DNA from 4 places in the Methylobacterium sp. yr668 genome. Region 1 is predicted to be linked to each of the others. Evidence: riboswitches for the same ligand, from Rfam matches in the RefSeq annotation. Region 1 holds a riboswitch; each other region holds the start of a gene.
What was found. Region 1 has a riboswitch for cobalamin ahead of BM419_RS02985 (TonB-dependent receptor). Riboswitches for the same ligand answer to the same signal wherever they lie in the genome.
Positions count from the first base shown of each region.

Region 1 (2,986 bases):
CTCCGACCTGCTCCTGGCTGTGGTAGATCTCCAGGTAGTCGCCCCGGTCCACGAGCCCGGTGCCGCGGTTGTAGCTGTACTGCTCGACGTCGAGCCAGTGGCGCCGGCTGGTCAGCCGGTAGGCGGTGTTGCGGATCGTGATGTCGGCCGAGGGGGACCACTCGGTCTTGAGCTGGGTCCAGTTGTCGGCCCAGGTGATCTTCGCGTCGCGGACGTTGTAGTTGTTGAACCGGATGAGATCCGGGATCCGTCCCTCGACCAGCGGGGTGCCCCAGTAGCGGGCGGGCTCCTGGTAGCCGAGATCGTGGCTCAGGGTGAAGGCGAGGTCGGCGCTCGGCCGGAACAGCAGGGCGGCGGAGACCGCGAGGTTGCGGAAATCGCCCTCCGGCCGCATCCAGCCGTCGGCGCGGTTGCCGCTGACGTTGAGGCGGTACGCGAAGGTGTCGCCGTACTCAGCCTGGCCCAGCGGGCCGCCGGAATCGAGGGCGAGCCGCGCGACCCCGTCGGTGCCGATCACCGCGCGGGCGGCGTTGATCGGCACGAAGACCGGCTTCTTGGGCACCACGTTGATGACGCCGCCGATGGCGCCGTCGCCGTAGAGCACCGAGGACGGCCCGCGCAGCACCTCGATCCGCTCGACGTTCCACGTGTCGAACGGGAAGGTCACGGTGTTGGCGCCGACGTAGAAGCGGGTGCCGTCGTAGAGCTGCTGGATCGAGTTCGGGCCGGCGAAGCCGCGGGACGTGAACGCGCCGTTGCCGTTGCCGGGCGCCGCGATGGTGGTGATGCCGGTCGCGTCCTGAGTCACGGCCTCGGCGATCGTGTCCTGGCCGCGCAGCCGCGCGGTCTCGCCCGACACGATGTCGAGGCTGGCCGGCGTCTCCAGCGGCGTCAGGCCGAGGCGGCTCGCGGTCCGGTCGGGGGTGCGCAGGTTGAGGCCATTCGGCGGCAGGCGGCTCGGGTCGCCGCCCGCGCCGGCGACGGACAGCTCATCCAGCGTGACCGCCTCCTGGGCAGCGGTCGGACTGGCGAGGAGCGCGAGGAGAACGCCGCAGAGCGGGGCCCGCCCGCCGGGGCGGGAGCGATGGGTCGATGGAGACATGGGGAAAGCGGTCCGTGCACGGCGCGCGCCGGCCCCCGCGTCCTACAAGCATTGTAATAACATTACAATGCGCTCGCTGTCCGGTAGCCTCTGCCCGTGCGGGCGCGCGACGGCGTCCTGCGACAGGGCTCGAGGGGTTCGAGACGGCGGAGACGGGCATGGGGAACGGCGTCGCGGGCGCGCTTGCTGTGGCACGTCACCGCGAACGAGGCCTCGGCGGCCGCCTCCCCTCGGGACTGGCGGCGCCTCGACACCCGCCAGGACACCCCGCCCGGCGCGTTTCGCGTGTGACCACGGCTGACGGCAGGTCTCCTGGCTCGCGGGTCGCCGCCCTCGCACCGTCTTCCCGGGGTGACCCAGTGACGTGGTGGTGAAGGGCTCGCCGCTTACAGTTGCGGGGGCAGCCGCGGCTTCGGGGCGAACCCCTCACCGCGTTCCCTTTTGATCCCCGAGGGGAACCGTCGAACACAGCTTGGCCGTAGCGGGGGCGGGCGTCAACCGTGTGTCCGGTTGTTGCCGTGGATCGGCGCGCTGTGCGCCGGTCCGTTGCGGCCTCGCCGACGACGGGCTAGCACCTGCGGGATGACGGTCTGGCGGCCCCCTGCGGAGATTCGCGTGAAGGCGCTGGGTCTGCCCCGGCGCGGCAACAGCCTGCTCGTGGCCGAGGTCCGCGCGGATGACGGGCGGCTGAAAGGCGTCCGGCCGCTCGGCGGCAGCGTCGCGTTCGGCGAGCGGGTCGAGGACGCCCTGATCCGGGAGTTCCGGGAGGAGCTCGGCGTCACCGTCTCGGTGCTCGGCGGCCCCCCGCGTCGTGGAGAACATCTTCACGCACGAGGGGCAGGTCGGGCACGAGGTGCTGTTCCTGTTCCCCGTCGCCCTGCCGCCGGGGCGGTTCGACGGGCAGGAGCGCTTCGTCTTCCACGAGGATTCCGGCACCGCCTGCGTGGCGCGGTGGTGCGATCTGGACGGGCTCGACGTGCCGGGCGGTCCCGACCTCTTCCCCGCCGGCCTGAAGGCCCGCCTCCGCGACGCCTGGCGCGCGGAGCCCTGACGGACCGGGCCGGCCCACCGCCTTTGCCGCTCGGCGCGGGCGATGCTACAGCCGGGCAATCCCATCGGTCCGGACGTCCGCGACGCCGCGGCCCATGCGCCCGGACGCTCCGTCCGACGCGGAGACGGGTGCCGGCGGAAGCATGACGATACGACCTCCCAGAAGCGGCGGGCCGACGGGGCGCAAGCCTCAGGCCGGCAAGTCCAGCGCCAGCAAGTTCAGGGGCGGCAAGGCCCAGGCCGACGGCCGCGCCCGCACGGGCCCGCGCACCAGCGCCCGCGACGCCGCCGAGCGCGCGGCCCGCAACCGCGGCGAGGATGCCGGCACCCGCGATCCCTGGGGCGCGCAGGCCGCTGCGGCCCCGGCGCCGGCCCGGCCGCCGAAGCCGCGCCGCGACGCCGCCGCACCGCGCGACGCCGCGGCGGGCAAGCCCGGCGGCCGGCCGCCGGCCAAGCGCTCGGCGGCCCCCTCCCCGGCCCTCGCCTCTGCCCCCGCGCCCGGTCCGACCCGGCGCGAGCAGCGCGCCGCCGCCTCCGCGACCCTCGCCTCCGGCGTGCAGACCCTGACCGTCGAGCCGGACGAGGCCGGGATGCGGATCGACCGCTTCCTCACCGCCCGCTTCCCGCTCCTGCCCTTCACCCGCGTGCAGACCATCGTCCGCAAGGGCGAGTTGCGGGTCGACGGCAAGCGCGCCAAGCCGAACGACCGGCTGGAGCCGGGCATGAGCGTGCGCATGCCGCCGCTGCGCCTCGACCAGCCCACCGAGCGGCCGCGCAGCGCCGCCCGCGAGCAGGACGACGCCGCCTTCATCCGGTCGCTGATCCTCTACGAGG
Region 1 is NZ_FOZY01000002.1:101,242-104,227, forward strand. It holds gene BM419_RS02985 (TonB-dependent receptor) at 1-1,102, opposite strand, end outside; cobalamin riboswitch at 1,387-1,580, opposite strand; partial or broken gene BM419_RS02990 (NUDIX domain-containing protein) at 1,685-2,153, shown strand; gene BM419_RS02995 (RluA family pseudouridine synthase) at 2,296-2,986, shown strand, end outside.

Region 2 (2,986 bases), on a different contig from region 1:
GCGGTCGCGCTGACCTTGTTGCGTGGCCGGCGCAGCAGTTCTTGGTGGGCGATCTCGTCCTTGGTCACCGTGGTGGTCCAGTCCAGCCGCCCGCTCCAGAACTCGTTGAAACGCAGGGCGACGAAGCTCTCGGTGCCGTAGGCCGTGGCCCGACCGACGTTCACGTTGGTCGAGAATGTCGGGTAGTAGGCCGTCTGGATCAGGTTCTTGAAGTCGGTCTGATAGTAGGTCGCGCCCACGGTCATGAACCCGTCGAACAGCGGCTGCTCGAAGCCGCCGTCGAACCCAAAGCTTTCCTCCGGCCGCAGGTTGGGGTTCCCGAAGAAGCGAAAGCCCGGGTAGTCCTGATAAAGCTGGCTCAGGGTCGGCGGCTTGAAGCCGGTGCCGACGCTGCCCTTCAGGCGGGTCCCGGTGCCGGGCACGATGTAGCTCGGCGCCACCCGGTAGGTGGTCGCGCCGCCGAATTGGTCGTTCGCATCGTGGCGGATGTTGGCGACCAGCGCGGCTCCCGCGAACGGCGTGGTCTGAAGCTCGGCGAAGCCGGCGGTGTTGCCGTTGGACCGGTCGATGCCGGTCGTCTCGAAGCGCTCATCCTCGCGCTGGGCACCGAACAGCACGAGGGTGCCGGGTGAGAATTGCCAGTCGCCGCGGTAATCGAACCGGGTTCGTTCACCGAGGTAGGTCGTCGGCGTCGGCGGCGCGAGTGGGTCCAGCGGGCCGGCGAACAGGCGGTCGAACTTGGAGTAGTTCGCCCCGAAGACGTTGTGGAAGCCCGGTACCGGCGTCCACTCGGCCTCGCCCCTCATGATCAGCTGCTGCTGATCGTTGAGGTTCCGGTACGGCAGCGGCACGTACGGGAAGCCACCATCGGCCTGGTCGAGATAGGCACTGTCGGAGAAACGCAGGACGTAGTTGAGGCGGAACTCATCGGTAAGTTGCGCCCCGAGCTTGGTCGAGACCGTCTTGATGTCGGTGAAGGCGGTCCGCAGCGGCACGCCGCGGGGCAGCAGCTCGAAGGGGGTGACCTGGACGGCGGATTGCCGGATGTGGCCGACCGACACCGAGTAGTCGAAGATCCCCTCCGAACCCGATATGTTGCCGAACTGATTGAAGGTGCCGAACGAGCCGCCCTCGACGGTCGCCGTCGCCCGTGCCGGCCCTTCGCCACGTTTGGTCACGACGGAGATCACGCCGCCGATGGCGTCGGCTCCGTAGAGGCCGCTCTGGGGCCCGCGCAGCACCTCGATCCGCGAGAGGTCGTAGGTCTGCAACTGGCTGAAGTCGAAGGCGCGGTTCGGGGTCGAGGGGTCGTTGACGTCGATGCCGTCGATCTGGACCTTCACGTGGTTCGAGTTGGTGCCGCGGATGAAGACCGAGGTCTGGCCGCCGGCGCCGCCGGTCTGAACGACGTTGAGGCCCGGCACCTGCTGCAGGGCATCCGGCACCGTCCGGCGCTGCTGCTCCTGAAGCAGGCGGTCGGTGAGCACGGTGACGCTCGATCCCGTGTTGGCGATCGGCGTTGGCACGCCGGTGGCGGAGACCGAGATCTCGGACAGGGAGACCGCGGCCTGGGCGCCTCCCTGGGCATCCGCGAAGGGCGCGGCGACCTGCTGCGCGAGGGCGGGGATGGAGGCGAGCAATGCGGATGCGGCGCAGGACAGCGCCAGCGTGCGCCGGAGCGCGGAGGGAACGGGACAGGACACGGGACGGCCTCGGGGGACGGCTGTGGCACGTCACCGCGAACGAGGCCTCGGCGGCCGCGTCCTCAAGGGAACCACGGCGCCGCGACACCTCCCAGGACACCCCGCCCGGCAAGCTCCGCGTGTGACCACGGCTGACGGCAGGTCTCCTGGCTCGCGGGTCGTCGCCCTCTCATCGTCTTCCCGGGCGAGGCCGCCCAGTGACGTCGTGATGAAGGACTCGCCGCTTACAGTTGCGGGGGCAGCCGCGGCATCGGTCGAGCCCTCACGGGCGTGGCCTCACCGCGTTCCCTTTTGATCCCCGAGGGGAACCGTCATGCTCAAGCTAGGATGCGATGCGTCTATTCGTCAACGCGCGGAAACACGTTGTTCAGATGTGTGGCATCCTGGACGGGTCGGTCGTTGTCCTGACAGGTGCCCGTGAGTGGTCAGGGGGCATCTGCAGGTCTTACGTCGATACGGTCGAACCCACCGAGGCGGTAGACGAGGAACGACAGGAGCCAAGCCGCCGCGAACAGGCCGACGATGCCGAAGCCAAGCACACCGAAATGGTCGTTGATCGCGGCTACCCGTTGCCAGAACCAGCCCTAGAGGTTGAGCTTGTCCGCCAGGAGGTTCAGCGCCTCCAGCGTGCCGACCACCAGCGCGACAGCCACCGACACGAGGGTGATGGTGAGGTTGTAGAACAGCTTGCGCATGGGCTGGACATAGGCCCAGCTGTAGGCGCCGAGCATCAGCACGCCGTCGGTCGCGTCGACCAAGGTCATCCCAGCGGTGAAGAGGGCCGGGAAGACAAGGATCGTCCAGAGGTCCGTACCCTGGCTCGCCTGAGCGGCCGAGAGCCCGAAGAGGCTCACCTCCGTGGCGGTGTCGAAGCCGAGCGCGAAGAGCAGGCCCAGCGGGTACATGTGCCAGGAGCGCGTCACGAGGCGGAAGAGCGGCCGCAGTATCCGGGCGAGCACGCCCTGGTTGGCGAGCAGCATGTCGAGGTCGGCCTCGACGTAGCGGCCGGTGCGCCGCACCTGCCGGAACGCGCGCCAGACGCCCGCGAGGACGACGAGATTGACGAGGCCGATGAGGATCAGGAAGGCGGCCGAGACGCCGGTGCCGATCAGGCCGCCTAGCTCCCGGTAGCCTTCCGAGGCCGTGATCAGGCTGGTCGCGGCTAGCGCAACCGCAGCCGCGGCCACCACCACGACGGTGGAATGGCCGAGGGCGAACCAGAAGCCGACCGAGACCGGCCGCTGGCCCGCCTGCATCAGCTTGCGCGTGACGTTGTCGATGGC
Region 2 is NZ_FOZY01000061.1:3,497-6,482, reverse strand. It holds gene BM419_RS30510 (TonB-dependent receptor plug domain-containing protein) at 1-1,703, opposite strand, end outside; cobalamin riboswitch at 1,822-2,031, opposite strand; partial or broken gene BM419_RS30505 (HoxN/HupN/NixA family nickel/cobalt transporter) at 2,129-2,986, opposite strand, start outside.
Region 2: it holds a riboswitch for cobalamin, as region 1 does, so the genes downstream of both, BM419_RS30510 (TonB-dependent receptor plug domain-containing protein) here and BM419_RS02985 (TonB-dependent receptor) in region 1, are expected to answer to the same signal.

Region 3 (2,986 bases), on a different contig from region 1:
CGAGATCCCCCGCGGTCACCGCCGGGCGCACCGGCAGCGCCACGGTCTCGAAATCGTCGTGGTCATGGTCCTCGCCCTCGCCGTGATGCGAGGGTCGGGCGTCGAGATCGTCCTCGGCCGCCGCGCCGAGGCCGAGCAGCACCCGCGGGTCGATGGCGCCGTTCTCGGTCTCGACCACCTTCACGGCGCGGGGCAGGTGCCCCTCGACCTCGGCGCGGACCCGCGCCCGCGTCGCGGCGTCGATCAGGTCGGCCTTGTTGACGACCACGAGGTCGGCGCAGAGGAGCTGGTCCTCGAACACCTCCTCCAGGGGGTTGTCGTGGTCGACCGACTGGTCGGCGGCGCGCTGGGCCGCGAGGGCCTCCGGGTCCTCCGCGAAGGCGCCCGAGGCCACCGCCGGGCCGTCGACCACCGCGACCACGCCGTCGACGGTCACCCGCGAGCGGATCGCCGGCCACTGGAACGCCTGGACCAGCGGCTTCGGCAGGGCGAGGCCCGAGGTCTCGATCAGGATGTGCTCCGGCGGTTCGGCGCGGCCGAGCAGGGTCTCCAGCGCCGGCACGAAATCGTCCGCGACCGTGCAGCAGATGCAGCCGTTCGGCAGCTCGACGATGGCGTCCTCGGTGCAGCCCTCGACGCCGCAGGCGGCCAGGAAGGACTTGTCGAAGCCGATGTCGCCGAACTCGTTCACCAGGATGGCGAGGCGGCGCCCCTTGGCGTTCTCGACCACGTGGCGGACGAGGGTCGTCTTGCCGGCCCCGAGGAAGCCGGTGACGATGGTGCAGGGGATCTTGTTCACGAGGGTCATTCCGCGGGCTCCAGGGTGCCGGCGGGGACCGGGCGGGGTTCTGGGAAAGGGGGGATGCGGGCGATCACGCCCTTGCGGAACGCCTCCGGACGGTCGCGCCAGGGCACGATGCCGTCCGGGGTCGCCGCGTAGGCCACGAGACCGCCGAGGATGATCTCGGCCGAGGCGGCCGGATCCATGTCGCCGTAGACGTAGGTCCAGCGGTCGGCCGCGGCGACCGCCACGGTGCAGGGCCGCTTGCAGACCGACAGGCACTCCACCGCCTCGACCCGCAGGTCCGGCGTGCCGCCGCTCCGCGCTCGCAGCGCCTCCAGCAGGCGGGCCCCGGCGCGGGGCCCGTCCGGATCGTCGTCCGGGCGGCGGCAGGTGGTGCAGACGTAGAGCACGGTCTCAGGCACGGGCCGCTCCCCGATCCGCGCCGCGGGCGAAGGCCTGCCACGCCCAGCCGAGCCCCAGCCCGATCAGGATCCAGAACACGAAGCTGATGGCGAGCGACCGCGCGGCGAATTGCGCGGCGAGCGCGGCCGGAAGTTCGGACGCCGCCTCGGGCGCCTGCGGGGCACCGACGACGTGCGGCGCGATGATCAGGACGAGCCCCCCGAGGATCGTGATCAGCGCGCGGCGTATCGTGATCAGGTAGAGCCCCATCCCGGTCGCCGCGGCGGTCATCACCCACCACGCCTGCCGCGTCGCGAGCGGGGCCGCCGCGCTGCCGGGCAGTTCCGGCGGCAGGCCGAGGCCCGGCGCGAGGGCGACGCTGGCGAAGGCGGCCACCGCGAAGGCGAGGCCGACCTGCGGCGTGGGCTCGCGGCCGCAGGCGAGCATCACCGCGCCGAGCAGCAGCGCGTAGCCGACGCCGCCCACGAGGGTCGCGAGCCCGGTGAAGGCCATCCGCGGCAGGCCGGGCGCGGGCTGCCATTCCGGCGCGGCGTCGGGCGCGGCGTGGTCGTGCCCGGCATGGGCCAGCACGATCGGGAACGCCTTGATCGGGAGCGCCTTGGCAGCCCGGTTCGGCGCCTCCTGCTGCTCGTAGCGCTCGGCCGCGACGATCAGCGGCGAGGTCAGCGTGAGTTCGAGGCCCGTCACGATGGCAGCCGCGAAGAAGCCGGCGGCGAGGGCCGCCGACAGGAGCCGGATGATCATCCCTGGTCCGGGGACGTCAGTGACAGGGGAAGTTCTGGGTGTGGCGGAAGTCGTGCGCTGCGTTGTGGAGCGCGATCGCCGGCGAGAAGCCCGCCATGAACAGCAGGCCGAGGCCCAGCACGGCCGCGAGCGCGACGGCGATCGGGCGCTCCGACGCGCGGGTGCCGGCGGCGACGGGGGCGAGGGTTTGCGTCGTCATCAGAAGCGTCTCCAGCCGCCCCACCGGCGGCATTGCGGGATCCTGTCGCGACGGCAGGTCTCCTGGCTCGCGGCTCGGCGCGCCCACCGCCTTCCCGGATCGCTCCGGTGGCGCTTGGCGGGCGCTCGCCGCTCACAGTTGCGGGGGCAGCCGCGGAGTCGGGGCTTCAAACCCCTCACCGCATTCCCTTTTCACCCCGTCTCCGGGGCACCGTCGCCCGGCCGTTGTAGACGCATGACCGCCAGGACACAACGGAGCGGCGCCGGATCGCGGCCGTTTCCCGCGCCCGCCCCGCGATCGGGGCGGGCTTGACGGCCGCGCCCCGGAGCGGGCACCGCCGCACCCGCTACCCGCCCGGACCCGGCGCGGGCGCTGAACTCCCGGAGACCCAATGGCCCCGACAGACGATCCGACCCCGGTTCTTGTCGATCTCGCGGCCGGCCGTGAGCCGCGGATCGTCTCCGATGCGGGCACGGGAACGACGTGGCTCGAGGTCGACCTCGGCGGCCGCTTCCCGATCCATTCCGTCGCCCTGCGGCCGGGGGAGGGGGCGGTTCCCGCGGAGCCCGGCGACGTCGCGGTGGCGGTCTCGCAGGACGGCGTGACGTGGGCCGAGCCGGACCTCGCTGGCTGGACCGCGACCCCGGACGCCCTCGTCGCCGCGATCGTCCCCGACGAGCGGGCCTGGGCGCGCGCGGTCAGGATCGCCGCGCCCGAACCGGCCCGGATCGCCGGCATCGGCATCCGCGCCGACGAGGCCGCGGTCGACCTGATCGCGCTGCGGGCGATGCTCGGCCTCGACGTGACGCTCCTGAACGAGAAGCCCGGTGCTAACG
Region 3 is NZ_FOZY01000010.1:89,853-92,838, forward strand. It holds gene cobW (cobalamin biosynthesis protein CobW) at 1-808, opposite strand, end outside; gene BM419_RS14940 (DUF1636 domain-containing protein) at 805-1,206, opposite strand; gene BM419_RS14945 (CbtA family protein) at 1,199-1,951, opposite strand; gene BM419_RS14950 (CbtB domain-containing protein) at 1,968-2,150, opposite strand; cobalamin riboswitch at 2,185-2,380, opposite strand; gene BM419_RS14955 (discoidin domain-containing protein) at 2,542-2,986, shown strand, end outside.
Region 3: it holds a riboswitch for cobalamin, as region 1 does, so the genes downstream of both, BM419_RS14950 (CbtB domain-containing protein) here and BM419_RS02985 (TonB-dependent receptor) in region 1, are expected to answer to the same signal.

Region 4 (2,986 bases), on a different contig from region 1:
AGAAGCCGGTCCGGTCCTGCTCCGTCCGCTCGTTGCCGACCTTGTCGCGGAAGGTCTGGTTGTAGAAGTCGGTCCGGTTGCCGAGGAGCAGCTTCCATTGCGGGCTGAGCGCGATCTGGTCCTGCACGTAGACGGCGGTGTTCCCGACGTTCTCGCTCGCGCTGTAGCGCCGCGTGAAGGGCGGCTTGGGCTGGCCGTAGACCGGGTTGAACAGGTCGATGGCGAACGGGTCGAGCCGCGGCGTCGAGCGCAGCAGGTTCTCGGTGCTGTTGTAGCGCTCGTGCTCAAGGCCGAGCAGCACTGTGTGCGCGAACGGCCCGGTATCGAAGTGCCCGACGAGCTCGGCCTGCCCGATGGCGACGCCCCAGGTGAAGTCGTGCCGGCGGAACTCGCGCAGCAGGGTGCGGCCGTCGTCGAGGAGGCCGGTTGCGCCTGTCTGCAGGCCGGTCAGGCTGCCGGTGTTGAAGTGGCCGGCAACCCTGAGCTGCCAGTCGGCATTGAAGGCGTGATCCAGGCGGATCTGCAGGATCCCGGCTTCTGACACCGAGTCGTCGCCCGGCTCACCGAAGAATCGCGAGCGCGGGACGAGGCCCAGGCGGTTGTTCACCGCGACCGTCCCGCGGTCGAAGGTCTGACGGTTGCGAAGGTACTGCGCCTCGACGGTGAGCTTGGTGTCTGGGCTAATCAGCCAACTCACCACGGGCGCGACCAGGACACGGTCGCCGTCGACGAAATCGCGAAAGCTGTCCTGCCGGGCGAGCGCGCCGTTGAACCGGTAGAGGACGGTGCCCTCCTCGTTCAGCGGTCCGCCGGCGTCGACGGTGGTGCGCGCCGTGCCGAAGTTCCCGAACAGGGTACCCATCTCGACGAAAGGCAGCGCCACGGGCTGCTTGGTCAGAATGTTGACGGTGCCGCCCGGGTCGCTGCGTCCATAGAGTGCCCCGCTCGGACCTTTGAGCACCTCGATGGACTGCACGTTCTGTGTGTCCGGCGCGCCGTTGTAGCCGCGGGCGATGTTGAAGCCGTTGAAGAAGATGTCTTGGGTAGCGAAGCCGCGCACCGAGTAGAGCGCGAGGTTCTGGGCGCCGAAATCATTCTGCTTGTTGACGCCCGGGACGTAGTCGAGCGCTCGTTCGACCCGGGTGGCGGCGGTGTCCCGGAGGACCTCCTGGGGCACGACGTCAACCTGCTGGGGCAGAGAGAGCCGCGGCGTCACCGTCTTGGTGCCGCTGTAGAGATCTTTGACCTGATAGGTGGGGGCGGCGGTGTAGCTGCCCTCGACCGAGAGCGGGTCGAGTACGACCGAGGCCGGAGCGGGGTCAGCTTGTAGGCCCTGGGCGGTCGCTGGGGCCAACCCAAGGGAGACGAGCGCGAGCGATGCGACGGATGCGCGAAGCCGCCATTGCGGAGCGGGACGGGACACGGGCCTGGGACCTCGGGACGGCAGTGGCACGTCACCGCGAACGAGGCCTGGGCCACCGCCTCACGAGGCAGCGCTTCGACACCCGCCAGGACACCCCGCCCGACGCGTTTCGCGTGTGACCACGGCTGACGGCAGGTCTCCTGGCTCGCGGGTCATCGCCCTCGCACCGTCTTCCCGGGGTGACCCAGTGACATGGTGGTGAAGGGCTCACCGCTTACAGTTGCGGGGGCAGCCACGGCATCGGGCTGTCACCCTCACCGCGTTCCCTTTTGATCCCCGAAGGGAACCGTCACGGCCCAGCTACAGCCTCACGAACCCGTGAGTCAACGACGGCGTCCAAATAGCTCTGCCGTCACGCCGGCTGTCTAGCTTGGCCATTTTAGCGAGTGTCGAACGTCCGCTATTCAAGTTTGACGCTCCAAAGCTGACTGGCCGGAAACCACCCACCCCAGTCATCCCGACGGGCCTACTGGTGAGACCGACGCTGGCCGAAAGAGGAATGGCTGCTTCGAGATAGGCCTACTGCGAAGGCGGACCCTGCTCTACCGAGCCAAGCTGATTGAACGAGCCGCCGTTGCCGCAATGTGCCATTCGATACCTGCTCGACAACCTCCTCGCGGCGTACAGGGTGGATCAAGATTTGGCCTAACCGATGGGATTGCCGTCAGGCGACCAAAAGCTTAGAGCTGCGGGACCTTTTTGCGCCAACTTGGCAGACATGTAGCAGGATCGGCGCATCAATCTGTCCTGCTCAGGTTCAGACGCCACAAAGACCGTGAGATCCCCTAACCATAGGATGGACGCAGCGGACTCAGCGTCGCCAACGGCGAAAGGTGTGCCACACGCTCCTTTCCTCGCGAGCTGGGTTCAAGAAAGGGCTGATCGAGCATGCATACGGAGCGCGACAGCAGAAGCAGCAGAGCCGCCGCTGCTCGCGCGCCGCCGTGCGGTGCGATCCAGTAGCGGAGGTCCGGCCTGCCCTTTGGAGCGCCCGCTCTGAACGGGCGCTCACCTAACCACGCCTTAAACCCGAAGCCGCTGAAACCAACACTGCTGTCCGGCTCATCGTCCGCCTCACGACAGGTGTCGTAGCATTCTGTCACCATGGCAACGAGATCGGCGAAGCTCGTACCTGCCGGCGCCACCTCCGGCATGCCTTTCCAGTATCCGAGCACGTCAAAGGTGATCGGGTAGTCCAGCCGGCCTCGGCGAATGCCAACAATCTCCTCGATCGGCCAAGTCACCCGGCTGCCGCGCCCCGGACCAACAGGCGCGACACGATTCATCTGCGGGATGCCAGCCGTCATGCCGGCTGCGCGAAGAAGTTCGTACTCCCACGGGCCGCGTACGAAGCGATCGTGCAGAACAGTGCCGTTGCCGCGCCAGCCCACTCCGAGCACGTGTGCGCCGGCATCGACGTCGATGAGGTGCTGCACCGCATCCGGTATGGGACCTGGCGGCGTGCTCCATTTGCCTGGTCCCCGGCGCGCGATAACGCCTGGTTCGCCCGTGAAGTAGAAGACCTTGAACCCGGCTACGCCAGCGTAGCGGACAGTGCCGGAT
Region 4 is NZ_FOZY01000010.1:9,405-12,390, forward strand. It holds gene BM419_RS14540 (TonB-dependent siderophore receptor) at 1-1,354, opposite strand, end outside; cobalamin riboswitch at 1,536-1,729, opposite strand; gene BM419_RS31945 (hypothetical protein) at 2,209-2,986, opposite strand, start outside.
Region 4: it holds a riboswitch for cobalamin, as region 1 does, so the genes downstream of both, BM419_RS14540 (TonB-dependent siderophore receptor) here and BM419_RS02985 (TonB-dependent receptor) in region 1, are expected to answer to the same signal.